3 regions of the Arthrobacter sp. 754 genome follow, and region 1 is predicted to be linked to each of the others. Evidence: riboswitches for the same ligand, from Rfam matches in the RefSeq annotation. Region 1 holds a riboswitch; each other region holds the start of a gene.

The links. A riboswitch is a leader RNA that binds a small molecule or an ion and turns the genes downstream of it on or off. The one in region 1 is predicted to bind cyclic di-AMP.
Region 2: linked by a shared signal. The riboswitch ahead of ABIA70_RS12435 (aggregation-promoting factor C-terminal-like domain-containing protein) and the one ahead of ABIA70_RS17735 (glycoside hydrolase family 16 protein) in region 1 are both predicted to bind cyclic di-AMP.
Region 3: linked by a shared signal. The riboswitch ahead of ABIA70_RS05905 (C40 family peptidase) and the one ahead of ABIA70_RS17735 (glycoside hydrolase family 16 protein) in region 1 are both predicted to bind cyclic di-AMP.

The regions. Positions count from the first base shown of each region.
Region 1 covers NZ_JBEPSC010000006.1:220,652-225,244, forward strand. The annotation lists gene ABIA70_RS17730 (glycosyltransferase) at 1-796, opposite strand, end outside; gene ABIA70_RS17735 (glycoside hydrolase family 16 protein) at 920-1,993, opposite strand; cyclic di-AMP (ydaO/yuaA leader) riboswitch at 1,997-2,168, opposite strand; gene ABIA70_RS17740 (NeuD/PglB/VioB family sugar acetyltransferase) at 2,300-2,935, opposite strand; gene ABIA70_RS17745 (DegT/DnrJ/EryC1/StrS family aminotransferase) at 2,932-4,095, opposite strand; gene ABIA70_RS17750 (AAA family ATPase) at 4,296-4,593, opposite strand, start outside.
Region 2 covers NZ_JBEPSC010000004.1:76,339-80,931, reverse strand. The annotation lists gene upp (uracil phosphoribosyltransferase) at 1-92, shown strand, start outside; gene ABIA70_RS12450 (glyoxalase superfamily protein) at 157-531, shown strand; gene ABIA70_RS12445 (HAD-IA family hydrolase) at 575-1,255, shown strand; gene ABIA70_RS12440 (YdeI/OmpD-associated family protein) at 1,236-1,679, opposite strand; gene ABIA70_RS12435 (aggregation-promoting factor C-terminal-like domain-containing protein) at 1,732-2,532, opposite strand; cyclic di-AMP (ydaO/yuaA leader) riboswitch at 2,538-2,697, opposite strand; gene ABIA70_RS12430 (HAMP domain-containing sensor histidine kinase) at 2,789-4,321, opposite strand; gene ABIA70_RS12425 (response regulator transcription factor) at 4,329-4,593, opposite strand, start outside.
Region 3 covers NZ_JBEPSC010000002.1:74,979-79,571, forward strand. The annotation lists gene ABIA70_RS05895 (iron-dependent transcriptional repressor DtxR) at 1-560, shown strand, start outside; cyclic di-AMP (ydaO/yuaA leader) riboswitch at 755-974, shown strand; gene ABIA70_RS05900 (M23 family metallopeptidase) at 978-1,802, shown strand; cyclic di-AMP (ydaO/yuaA leader) riboswitch at 1,947-2,112, shown strand; gene ABIA70_RS05905 (C40 family peptidase) at 2,183-2,863, shown strand; gene ABIA70_RS05910 (NlpC/P60 family protein) at 3,050-3,832, shown strand; gene ABIA70_RS05915 (HNH endonuclease) at 4,080-4,580, shown strand.

The DNA.
Region 1 (4,593 bases):
TCGGCCCGGCCAGTGAGAGGATCTCCTTTGTAGGTTGACGGCCAGCAACAACGAACTTCGCTGTGGGAACCTCCTTCCAAACGAGGGGGGCAATCTTGTTGATAAGGACGTCCGCGCTTGCAATGTTTGGTCCGTAGTTCAGGCTGCCAACGAAGCAGACTATGCGGCTGCTCTGCTTTTGAAATGTATGAGCCAAAGGTTCTGCTCCGTTTGGGATGCTGCGGACAGGCCGCGCCAGGAGGCGCGACCACTCAGCGGCATCCTGCGCTCCAACCGTCAGGAGCCGGGCCCTTGCGGGCAACTGACGCTCTGCGCTGAGGATCCTCCGGCTCCTTCGCGCGCGGTAGGCGGCTCTCCATCCGCGGGCCAGCACACTCTCTAAGCCAACCCTCTTCGACCATGGATCCACCGTTTGGAGGACTAAAGGTCCCTTTAGGTGGGAAGCAAGGAAAAGAACATGAGGCCCGTGTAGCAAAACCGCGTCGCACTCTTCCGATAGCTGCTCTGCCCGTCGGAACGCCAGCCGTGTAGCCCGTTCCTGAGCGCCGACGTCATGGCTGCTGGCAAGGGACCTGACCAGAGCTGCTGAACGACGCCGTGTAGGTAAGACATGTACTTCGTGACAGCGCGCGCGAATTTCGTACGGTAGTTCAACCGGCCCGGTGAAGGTGAGGAGCGTCACTGCCACGTCCAGGGGAAGATTCCGCAACACCTCGAACGGAATCATGGAACTGCCATCCCCGAGCATGGGGTCCCTGTTGGGCACGCTTTCTGTCACGTACAGAAGCCTCATCATAGGAGTTTACGGGAGCGTCCCACCGTTTAGCCGTTACTGCACCGAAAACTGCGGGTTCACACATCGTTAAAGACAGGGGACGACGGCGGAGGGTACCGCCGTCGTCCCCTGTCTCAGGGGAGGTTACTGCCAAGCCCGCACATAGTCGACGGTCATCTGTGAAGCCGCCCCGTACGCGGCCGGGCCTCGGCCGGAACCGGTGTTCAGGATGAGGTAATGCGGATGAGTCGCCGGATTGTCACTGCTAAATGTCTTAACTAGTACGCCGTCCATGTAGATGTCCGTGGTCGACGCCTTTCGCTGCATGCCGAACACGTGCCATTGGTTATCCCAGGAGCCTCCCGGCTTGAACGTCTGCCACTGTCCGGCCCCGTTCATGTAGTTCGACGTCATGGGACCCTTGGGCTCCGCTATGTCAATCTCGTTATCCGTGGGCCAAGACTGTCCGGAAGACCACCATGCCGGCCAGTTGTAGATGTCTGTGCCGTTTCCCGAGAACTTGATTCGGGCCTCGACGTAGCCGGTGGTGAACTGATAGCCCGTTGTGGCTCCGCCTTTGGGATTTGTGGAAATCAACGCGCCAGAAGTTGATGAGCTGAGCGTGAGTGCGAGGGTGCCATTGGACACGGCCACGTTATTAGGGTCGGTCTTAACGTTGTTCATCGTGCCGCAGGTGGAGGAGAACCAGCAGTTTGACCATTTGGCGGTGTCAAGGGCGGTGCCGTTGAATTCATCGGCAAAAGCCATCGTCCACGCGCCGGGGACACCGACCGGCACTGTGCCGGTCGTCCCGGTTGTGGCCAGCGGTGCCACTACAGGCGCCGGTTCGGGCGCAACCGTCGTTGTCGTTGCCGGAGCCGGGGCAGGTGCGGGAGCAACCGTCGGCTCCGCTACCACCGGGTCCGGGGCCGGCAGCGGCGCCGGGTCCGTAATTCGCTTCAACTGCCCGGGCGCCTGGTTATTGGACGTGTCCGCGACGCGGCTCAACTCGGCGCTTTCGGGTGCGTGGCCGGAGCCTTGGCCGAGGGAAACGACTCCCAGGAGGGCGACAAGTGACGCTGCTGTCAACGTCATGTTGCGCCGGCTCTTGACCCGGTTGAGGGACTTCTTCAGCAAAGATCGTCGCTCCGTGGGCGCGGCGGCTTCGTCGGAATAAGGGCGCGCGTCAGGGCGCGGCTGATCATGGGGTGCAGACATGGGTGATTACCTCTCAACGCCTGCGGAGTTAGCTGTCGGGTTCGGATGAGGTCATCCGGCCGCACATTGAATGCGCGGCTTCACCCCGAGGGCATTCTTCTTCCATGCCCGAGACACTCGGGTCCCCCGCCTCTGCCTGAAACCTAGTGGACCCCGAACGCGGCAGAGTTAGACGTCATTCGGGATTGGGGCCGGCTGGGGCGGCCCACTGATCGACCGTACAGTACCGGACGTTGATAATCACAATCCGGTAACAGGAATCACAGCGACGGAGCGTCCCCTTGCGCTCGGCGTTCCAGGGGCCGATTATCCCTTTTCGATGGGGTGGGCCGGGACGCCGACCCAGGTTTCGCCGTCGGGCACGTTGCTCAAAACTGCCGCCCCCATGCCCACCGTGGCGTAGGACCCCACTGACGTCCGTTCACGGACGCTGCAGTTCAGCCCCAGGTAGGCCGCCCGGCCGATCCGGACTCCCCCGCCCAACGACACACCGGCCGCGAACGTCGCGAAGTCCGCCACGTCGTCGTCGTGCGTGAAGGTCACGGACGGCATGGCCACCACATGGGCACCGAGCGTGACGGACGCTGTCAGGGTCACGTTCTTCAGCAGTATGCTGCCACGGCCGATCCGGCAGCCCTCAGGGCATTCCACGCTGGGATCGATGGCGGTGGCGTAACGGGCGTCGCGGAGGCCCAGGGCAGCCAGCCGTTCCACCACAGCTTCGCGGGATTTCCCGGAGGCCAGGCAGACCAGTACCAGCGCATGGGTGAACTTTGGCGCATCGTCAATGGTCCCCAGCACAGGCGCGCCGTCGACGGTGACGCCGGCCATTTCCCTGTCGTCGTCGAGCAGTCCGAGGACGTCATACTGCCCGCTGGCGCGGACCATGGTCAGGACTTCCCGGGCCAGCCCGCTGGCGGAGATCAGGATCAGTTCGCTCACCGGTGGACCCCGGCGGCCGCCCGGATGCTGTTTATGACGCGGTTCAGGCCCACGTTGTCCAGCCTGTGGAACATCGGAAGAACCAGGGTCCGGTCGGTCAGCCGTTCGGTGGTCTGCAGCCCGGCGTTTCCGGTATCACGCCACCGGTAAGCCGGCTGGCGGTGTGCAGCCATGGCGCCGCGGCGCGCCGAAATCCCGGCATCGGCGAGGCGGCCCAGGAGCCCTTCCCGGTCAGTGGCAAAGCCTGGGAGGACTTCAAGCCAGAAGGACTGGAAGTTACTCGCCCCGTACGGTGGGTCGGCAACCAACCGCAGCCCGGCCACGGCGGAAAGGCCTGCCTCGTAACGGGTGGCGATCTCCCGACGGCGGGCCACGATCTCGCCCAGCCTGCCCAGTTGAACAATGCCGACGGCAGCCTGCAGATCGGTCATCCGGTAATCGAAGCCGACCTCGACGCACACCTCCGGCGTGGCCATGCCCGCTCCGCGGCGGTCCCCCACCGGCACGTTCAGAGAATGCCCGCGGAGGCTCCGTGCCCGTGCCGCCCAGTCTGCCCGGTGGGTTGTCAGCATGCCGCCTTCGCCTGTGGTCAGCACATTGTCCGGGTGGAACGACCACACGGCAACGTCCGCCCCGGTGCCCACAGGCCTGCCCTTGTAGGCAGAGCCGACAGCGCAGCCGGCGTCTTCGGTCACAATGATTTCGTGGCGCTCGCACAGTTCGCGGACGGGGTCCAGGTCAACCGGAACGCCGGCCTGGTCCACCACGATCACGGCCCGCGTGTCCAGGGTCAGTGCCGCCCGGACCGACGCCGCAGTCACCGTGCCGGTGACAGGATCCACGTCGCAGAACACGGGCCGGGCGCCGACGTATGTCACCGCGTTGGCGGTCGCGATGAAACCCAGCGATGGAACCACCACGTCATCGCCGGGACCAATGCCGGCCACCACCAGTGCCAGGTGCAGCGCGGAGGTTCCGCTGGATGTCGCGACGGCGTGGCGCACCTCCTGCAGGGCGCTGAACCCCGCCTCGAACGCCTTCACCTTCGGCCCCTGCGTGAGCACCCCGGAGGCCAGGACCTCCGCCACGGCGCGGATTTCGTCGTCGCCGACCCAGGGTTCCATGACATTGATGCAGGCCAGGAAGGTTTCCGCAGTCACCTGGCACCGGCTTCGCTGGCGACCGTTCTCATTGTCCGCGTCCTTCCCACGTTCCGGCCCCCGGGGACTTGCCTTCCTTACTGCCAAATTAGTCGGCGGCGTCCCCTCCGGGCACGGGCAGCAGCCGGTTGTGTGGGCACCGGCAGGGAACAGTGCGGGAATTGCGGGAACCTGCAGCGGCACGTGCCCGAGCGGATGGCCTAGAGGACGGGAAGGACGAACTGTTCCTTTGCCTGGATGGCGTCCTTGCCCGTCGCGAGGGCTGTCAGCTGGGCCCGTGATTCGACTCCGAGTTTCCGGTAAATCGCGGTCAGGCGCACTTCCACGGTCCGGACGGACACATAGAGGGTGGCCGCGATTTCCTTGTTCCGCATGCCGCGGGACACCATGCGCGCCAGAACGCGTTCGTGGTCCGCAAGCATGAGGATTGCGGGGTTGCCGGGGGCGCCGGCCAGCTCCACCCGTTCGTCGAGCAGCAGCGAGTCGACGTGCTGGGCC
Region 2 (4,593 bases), on a different contig from region 1:
TGGCATCGATCGACGAAAAGCTCAACGAGAAGTCCTATATCGTCCCCGGACTCGGCGACGCCGGCGACCGCCTGTACGGCATCGCAGGCTAACTGCCGGTACAGCCCTGTTGCCCACGGCCTTCCGGATTCACTTTCCCGCGGCTAACCTGTGCGGATGGACTGGAAACTAGAACTCGTTTTTGTGCCAGTATCCGACGTTGACCGCGCCAAGGACTTCTACGTCAACAAGGTGGGATTCAACGCGGATTTCGACGAGCGGCCCACCGACTCCATCCGTTTTGTCCAGCTGACACCGCCCGGTTCGGCCTGCTCGATCAGCATCGGCGAGGGGCTCACGGATGCCCCGCCAGGCAGCGCGCCGAACCTGCAGCTGGTGGTCAGCGACATCCAGGCCGCGCACGACCAGCTGAAGAACAACGGCGTGGACGTCAGTGATATCGGCGTGCAGGACTGGGGGCACTTCGTCTATTTTGCTGATCCGGACGGCAACAAGTGGGCCGTGCAGTACATCCCCGGGCGGGACTCATAGGGGAGGCCCTGCCAGGCAGAACCGGAAGGGCAAAATGGGGAGCATGAATCTCCCCGCGCCTGCCGCCACACGCACGCTCATCTGCCGAGCCGTCCTGTTCGACATGGACGGCACCCTGGTGGACTCGACGGCCGTCGTGGAGGAGGTATGGGGCGAGCTGGCCGACCGGTACGGGATGGACATCGACGAAATCCTTCGGACCTCGCACGGCGTACAGGCCGTCGACACCGTGCGCCGGTTCGCTCCCGCGGGGGCGGATGTCGCAGCACTCACCACCGAGCTCGGTGCCATGGAGCGGGTGCGGACGGCCGGGGTCATCGCCATCCCTGGCGCGGCAAGGCTGCTCGCGAGCCTTCCGGCCGACCTCGTGGCGCTGGTGACTTCGGCGGACCGGGTCCTGGCGGGCATCCGGATGGAAGCCGCCGGCCTGGCGATGCCGGAAACGTCCGTGACGGCAGAGCTTGCGTCCCGGGGCAAGCCGCACCCCGAGGGCTACCTGACGGCGGCCCGCCTGCTTGGTGTGGAACCCTTTGACGCCGTGGTCTTTGAGGATGCGCCGGCCGGAATCGCTGCCGGTGTGGCCGCAGGCATCAGGACTGTGGCGGTGGGGCCCAGGACGGGCGCGCTGCCGCCAGGGGTGCTGCACATCCCGGACTACGCAGCGGTTTCTGCCTCGGTGACGTCAGATGCGCAGGGGCAAAGGATTATTTCTTTCCGGCTTTGAGGTCGGCAACCACCTTGGCGATCCGCCGGGACCGGGTCTCCTCCGTTTTGGCATCTGCAAGTGGCTCCACGTAGCGCCGCTGGCTGCTGTAACTGAGGGTGGCATAGAACGCCTGGGCATCAGGATCGGCGGCCATGGCTGCCGCGAGGTCATCCGGAACCTCGACAATGCGCGGCTGGGTGTCCAGTTCGACGTCCACCTCGACGGTGTCGCCGGCGGAGACCCCGGTGAATTCGCGGTTGTGCTCGCTGACCCCGATCAGGTTCTGGCCGCCCATCACGGCTATGCTGCTGCGGTAGCTCTTACCGTTGATGGTCACGACGACGGGTGGCCGCTTGCCTGCGCCCAGCCCGGCGACCACCTCCGCCGGGACCTCGATACCGGTCTTGTTGCCGCTGCCAAGTATGGTGGTGGTGAATTTCATGGCCCCAGTATGCCCCGGACGGCTCAAAGCCAACAGGGACGGAGGCTTGTGCTCAGTACCAGTTGTGCGAGAGGTGGAAATTCAGCGCACCACACGGCGACTGGTAGCGCTCCTTGACGTAGTTCAGGCCCCAGTTGATCTGAGTGCGGTAGTTCGTCAGGTAGTCAGCTCCGGCGCTCGCCATCTTCTCAGCAGGCAATGACTGGACGATGCCGTACGCGCCGCTGCTGGCATTGGTGGCTGTGGTGGTCCAATCGGATTCCTTCGTCCAGAGCGTCGTCAGGCATTGCATCTGGTCAGCGGCCCAACCGTATGACGCCAGCTGCCCGGCAGCATACGCCTGGGCGCCGGCCGGGTCATTGACTGCCACTGCCGGTGCCGGTGCCGGTGCGGGGGCGGGTTCGGGCGCCGGGGCTGGCGCAGGCTCGGGCGCCGGTGCGGGGGCCGGGGCTACGGGAGGCGCCGGCTCGGCAGCCTGCGGGGCAACGCTGATCCCTGCCGGCGCGGCTTCCGGAGCGGATTTCGCCCGGACTTCGGCCGTTCCGAAGCTGAGGTTGGAGCCCGCCTCGGCGGAGGCTTCGGCAGTTGGCTGGGTCTCGCCGGCCGACAGCAGTGAGCTGGACTCGGACGCCTGGCCTGCAGCACCCACACCGATGAGGAGCGCACACGCTGCGGTGAATACGGCTGCACGCCGGCCGATGGACGGAAGCTTGGCCAGCCGTGCGGTGGGGTTGGGCGTGGACCCGGAGGTCGCTGTTGCCGGGGCCGCTGACTCCGCTTCGGAAGATTTCCGGCGGCCGTGCGGTTTGGGTGTCCCGTTCTCCGGGCGCGTTTGTACCTTGAATTCAGACATGATGGATCGCCTCTCACACCTGCGGAGTTAGCTGTCGGGTTCGGATGAGGGCATCCGGCCACACGGAAAGTTCACGTGCTGGCTTAACCCCAAGGGCACTCTTGGGCCCGGGACCGTGGGTCCCCCGCCTCTGCCTCTGAACGCGGAATCCGGGGAGCGGCAGAGCTTGGCGTCATCCGGATATGCAGCCCAAAGGAACTGCACCCAATCGACGGTACAGGAGTCACACCCTTAAGTCACATTTTGGTAACAGAGATCACGACGCCGGTGTGTCCGCTTGTGTATTCGGGGCACTGGAGGGGAAGCGAAGTCTAAAGGCCGTGTGGCCGGGGCCGGATGTCACCGTGACAGTGCCGCCGTGCGCCTCGACGATGGACTGCACTATGGACAGGCCCAGGCCACTGGTGCCCTCGGATGCGGCGGCTCCGGAAGGGTGCGCCGTGCCCGCCCGCGAAGCGTCTGCGCGGGCGAACCGCGAAAAAGCCTTGTCCACGAATTCGGCGGGCATGCCGCCGCCGTCGTCCGTTACTGTCACCTCGGCGCTGCCGTCAGCCGCCCTGCTGACCCCGGTCACCACGGTGGTTCCCGGCGGAGTGTGCTTGCGGGCGTTGGAGAGCAGGTTCACCAGGACCTGGCGCAGTTGCGATGCGTCACCGGTGACAGCGATCGGCTCGTCCGGCAGTTCGAGGCGCCAGGTGTGGCCTGGGGCGATAACTTTTTCGTCACTGACCGTCTCGATCACCAGCTGGGTGAGGTCCACCTCGCTGAGTTTGAGCGGCTGGCCCTCGTCGAGCCGGGCAAGCAGGAGCAGGTCCTCCACCAGGGTGGTCATGCGCTCCGACTGGCTCTGCACCCGCGCCAAGGACTTCCGGCCGTCAGGCGTGAAGTTCTCGGTCATCCGCATCAGTTCCGTATAGCCTCGGATGGCTGTCAGCGGAGTCCGGAGTTCGTGCGAGGCGTCGGCCACGAACTGGCGTACTTTGGTTTCGCTCTTCTGCCTCGCCTCCAGTGCATTGGCCACGTTGTCCAGCATCAGATTGAGGGCGTGGCCCACGCTGCCCACTTCGGTTCCGGGGTTGGAGTTCGACGGCGGAACGCGCACCGCTAGTGCCACCTCGCCCGCATCCAGGGGTAGCCGCGAGACCCGGGTGGCAACCTCTGAAAGCTGCTCCAGCGGCTTCATGGTGCGCCGGATGAGCACTGTCCCGGCAAGCCCGATCAGTGCCAAGCCGCCGAGGGAAACGAAGGTGAACGTCCACACCAGGGAGGCGAGGGTGCTCTCCTTGCCGGCGAGTGGAAGCCCCGTTACCAGGACGTCGCCGAAGCCGGTTTCCACGGCCACGATCCGGTAGTCCCCGTTGGAGAGTGAGCGGTCCACCGGGTTGCCGTTCCGCGCCAAGGCGAGCAGGGTCTGCTTGTCCTCAGAGCTGAGCGCAGAGCGCGTGGTGTCCGAGTCCAGGTAGCCGCCGCTGTTGATCTGTCCGTTCACGATGCGGGCGTTGAGGGTTCCCACACTCTGGCCGCGGGCGTCCAGCGGGTCCCTGCCGTTGAATCCTCCGCCCGAGGGAGGCCGGCCGGGATCGTTCGAACGGTTCGCGGCCTGGCTCAGCTGGTCATCGAGCTGCCGCGTCAGGAAGGAATCCATGGATGCGTAGCTGAACAGGCCGACGGCCCCGCAGATGGCCACCAGCAGCGCCATGGCGAGCAGGACAAGGCGGGTACGCAGATGCCAGGTGGCGGGCTTCAGCCAGCTCCGGCGGTGTGGCTGGGTGGCCAGTGATGAGGACATGAAAGGGCTACTCCGCCGGTTTGATGACGTAACCGGCGCCCCGCACGGTGTGGATCATGGGCGGGTGCACGGAATCGACTTTCTTGCGCAGGTAGGAAATGTAGAGTTCGACGATGTTGGCCTGGCCGCCGAAATCGTAATTCCAGACGCGGTCAAGGATCTGGGCCTTGCTGATCACACGTTTGGGGTTCTCCATCAGGTAACGGAGCAGCTCGAACTGGGTGGCAGTGAGCTGGACGTCATCGCCGGCGCGGGTGACCTCGCGGGTGTCG
Region 3 (4,593 bases), on a different contig from region 1:
GCCGGATGGAACGTGACGGGCTGGTGGTGGTCTCGGGGGACCGTCACCTGGAGCTGACGGAGACCGGGCGCAAGCGGGCCACCGAAGTCATGCGCAAGCACCGCCTCGCAGAACGCCTGCTCGCCGATGTGATCGGCCTCGACTGGGCCTACGTCCACGATGAAGCGTGCCGGTGGGAGCATGTGATGAGTGAGCGGGTTGAACGCCGCATCTATGAACTGCTGAACCACCCCACGCAGTCGCCTTACGGCAACCCCATCCCGGGGCTGGCCGCCCTGGGCGGAGCGCCGGCCTCACTTCTTGACGACGGTGTGATTAATCTCCTTGAAGCAATGCAGGGCTACGGCCCGGATTCAAACGTGTTGGTGAGCCGCCTTGCGGAGCCCATCCAGGTGGAACCGGAACTGCTGATCCAGTTGGATGAAGGCGGGATCCGGCCCGGGGCCTCGGTCACGCTGGAGCGCGTAGGGGACTACATTTCCGTGCGCGTGCCCGGTATCGAGGGGGCGCTTGAGCTGCCCCCTGAAGTCGCCGCGCACGTCTTCGTTTCGGTCGGCTGACCGCTCCGGCTTTGGGGCTCCGGCTTCCCGGCGCCGGCAAACGGGCAAGCCGTGCAGGCCTCTGCGTGCCCTCATAGCGCAGTGAGCGCCGTTCTGCAAAGATAACGGAATTGTTACTGTCCAACTTAATCATTTATAGTTCTTACGGAACGTCGATACAAAAGCGTTACCTGATCCGGAGCCGAGCTCTGCCAGCGGATCAGGTGCACGAGTCACTAACTGGCAGAGGCGGGGGAACCACAACCGGCAGTTGCAAGACTGCCTTGGGGTGAAGTCCGTCAGCAGCAAGCCTCTTCCAATGAAGCATCCTCACGGGATATTTCTGCGCCAAAGTGCTTGTCACGGCGGACCGGGTCTTTGATCTCTCTGACCCGAATCCGACAGCTAACTTCGCAGGCTATCCAGAGAGGAACATTTTTGACCACGGAATACTCCAGGGGCCGCCGTCGCGCTGCGGGCCCCGCTTCGGCGCCGCGTACGGCCGAAGTTTTTACCGCCGCCAGGCCGCGCGACTCGCAGCGCGAAGCGCGCCGCCGCCGTGGACCGTTCCGGCAAATTACGGAATTCGCCGCGGCCAGCGGCATCGGCCAAAAGGCCGGCATCGCCCTTGCCGCGACAGGACTGGTTCTCACCGTGACCGTCCCGGCCACCAGCCCGGTCATGGCCCAGCAGGAGCCGGGGCAGCAGGCGTCAGCTGTTTCCGCAGCTCCGCAGCCCGAAATCTCTGCCGCGGCCGGTGCCCAGATTGATTTCAGCCGCTCCTCGGTGGTCACGAAGGGCGATCCCGACGGCAAGCTGAAGCAGCTGCTGAGCGCCCAGTCCGCCGGATCCATCACCCGCGCAGCCTCAGCGGGAAGCCTGGGTGCGCCCCTGGCCCAGCTGAGCACGGCCTCACCGTTCGGCTTCCGCGTCAGCCCCATCACCGGCGGTTCCGGCGACTTCCACCGGGGCCAGGACTTCGTTGCCCAGTGCGGAACTGCTGTCCTGGCCGCCGCCAGCGGCACTGTGACTTTCGTGGGCTGGCACCAGTACGGCGGCGGCAACCGCGTCGTAGTGGATCACGGCAACGGCCTTGAAACCACGTACAACCACCTCTCGTCCGCCAGTGTCACCATGGGCCAGACGGTCAGCCGCGGCGACGTCGTGGCCCTCAGTGGCACCACCGGCGCCTCCACCGGCTGCCACCTCCACTTCGAGGTCCAGGTCAACGGCGAAGTCGTCGACCCCACCGGCTGGCTCTGACTCAAATGATGGCCAACTATCAGATTCAGGCGACATGCCGTGACCTGAATGTGACATTGATTGAGAACTCCTGTACCGTCTAAAGCGCGCCAGCTTTTCCGAAGCTGACGTTCTTGAGTGGATTGCCTAGCTCTGCCACCGCTCAAGGTCCGTTCGCATGAATTCGTCTGGCAGGGGCGGGGGAACCAATTTTGGCCTTTGATTCTGAAGGCCTTGGGGTTAAGTCGCAAAGCTTCCCAGGAAGCAGCGCGGCCGGGTGCACTCCCATCCGAATCCGACAGCTCACCTCGCAGGCATTGGGAGAGGCTACCTTCGTGTCTTCACGCCATAATTCTGCGCGTCACCGCGCGCAAACGGTTCGCACCAACCCCTTGGGCTCAGTGTCCAAGGCTGTCAGTGCCAATGCCGGGACCGTAGGTCGCCAGGCTGCTGTCATCGCAGCCGCGTCAGGTCTGATCCTGACCATGGGACTTCCGGCCAACGCTGCGGATTCATCCGCCGGCGTGTCCGCATCCACCGAGTCCGGATCAGCGCAGGCTGCACTGGCCGTCACCGCCGCTCCCACAGCCACTGTTTCCTTCGAGCGCCCGGTGGTCAAGACCACCGCGGCACCGAAGATTGAAAGAGTCCGTGCGCTGTCAACCGCCACCGAAACGGCTGCCGCTGCGCCGGGTGCTGAGGCAACGGAGAAGGCTGCGGGCAAGCTCGCTGGCGCCGTTTCCTCTGCGGCCGCATCCGGTCTGGCTGCCATTGCCTACACCGGCATCGGCCACCCCTACGTCTGGGGCGGCACCACTCCCAGTGGCTGGGACTGCTCCGGCTTCACTCAGTGGGTCTACGCCCAGGCCGGCATCAGCATTCCCCGGGTGAACGCCTGGACGGCTATGAAGCCCACCTCCACACCGGTCCCCGGTGACCTGGTGATGCAGAACGGCGGCGCTCACGTTGGCATCTACGTCGGCAACGGCATGATGATCAGCGCGCTGAACCCCTCACAGGGCACGCTGCTTCACTCAGCGGCCTCCACGGGCACCTCCTCCTTCTTCACCATGGGCGGATAACCAACCACCGCCCCCGGTTCCTGCCGGGCAGCAGTTCCTGCAGCTTCACGCTGCAGGAACTGTGCCCGCTGAGCCTGTTCGCTAAGTCCCCGTTCGGGACGTGCCGGCGTACCCCCAAGATGCCGGCGCGTCCAAAGCCCCTGGCCTGCCCACGCGGTCCTGAGGAAATCGAAAGAGAGAAAATTAATGACTACTCGTGCAACTGCTGCACGGCACCGCGCCGAGGTCACCACCAAGACCAACTCGCTGGCTGTCATTGCCAAGGCTGTCGGCGACAACGCCGGCGGCATGGGCCGTCAGGCAGCGGTTATCGCTGCTGCTTCCGGCCTGGTCCTGACCAGCGGTATCGCAGCCAACGCTGCTGACACCAACGTCCAGCATGAAGGGGTCTCGGCTTCCAACCTTGAGGTTGAAGTTTCCGCCCCCGCTGTCATTTCGGCTGAGTCGACCATCGCCATTTCCTACGAAAAGCCTGCAGTCACCACAACGCCGGCTCCCGTGGTTGAGGCACCTGAGCCGGAAGCCGAGGTGCAGGCAGCTCCGGTTGCGGCCCCGGCTGCCGCTCCGGCCCCGGCTCGCGCCGCTGCTGTGAAGGTGACCACCGCTGCAGCCCCGGCCGCCCCGGCGCCGGTTGCCGCCAGCGGCAAGGGTGCGGCGATCCTCTCCGCTGCCTACGCCCAGCTGGGTGTCATGCAGGACTGCACCATGCTGGTGACCAACTCGCTGGCAGCCGTGGGAATCAACTTCCACGACTGGCCCGCCGGCTACCTGGGCCTGGGCCGCACCGTGAGTGCCGCCGAAGCACAGCCGGGCGACCTCATCTACTACGCCGACGGCGGCGCGGGCGTTGCCCACATTGCTGTCTACGCCGGCAACGGCCAGGCAGTGCATGGCGGCTACAACGGCAACCAGACCGTTGTCTTCAGCGCCAACGTTGGCTCAGGACCGGTTTTCATCCGTGTTTCCTAGCAGCTGATTCAGCTTCACAGGACCCCTGCCACCTGGCGGGGGTCCTTTGCTGTTTTCGGGCCCCCGGACAGCGGTCCAGGGATGTGGCTGAGGGGCCGGGACCCGACACGGCAGTGTGCCTGCGGGCGACGATTAGTTGATCCAGGGTTTCTTTGTTTACTCTTGTGGTGTCGATCCATAGCCCGGATATGCCGGGGGCAGCCGGCCCTCGTGCCCCTGACGGGTGCGGCCACAAAGAGGTAAGTGCATGCGCACTCTCGTTCTGAATGCTGGATATGAACCGCTGGCGGTGATCACCTTCCGCCGGGCGCTGGTTCTTGTGCTCACGGGCAAGGCGAGTGTTGTTGCGGAAGGCGAAGACCCCGTGGTGGGGCCGCAGGAGATTCTGGGCCGCCCGTCCGTGATTCTCCTCAACCGCTACATCCGCCCGAGATACAACCACAGCACTGCCGTGAGCCGCCGCGGGGTACTGCGGCGGGACGGCCACCGGTGCGCCTATTGCGGCAAGGCAGCCCACACCATCGACCATGTCCAGCCCAAGTCACGTGGCGGTGCGGACTCCTGGGAAAACCTCGTGGCTGCGTGCCTCCGGTGCAACAACACCAAAGGAGACCACACCCCCTCGGAAATGGGGTGGAAGCTGAGGTTCGTCCCCGAGCCGCCGCACGGCACCATCTGGCAGATCAAGGAACTCGAAAAGCCCACGCCCGCCTGGGACCCCTTCCTGCTGCCCGAACGGGCTGCCTGAGCGCGGCTTCCGA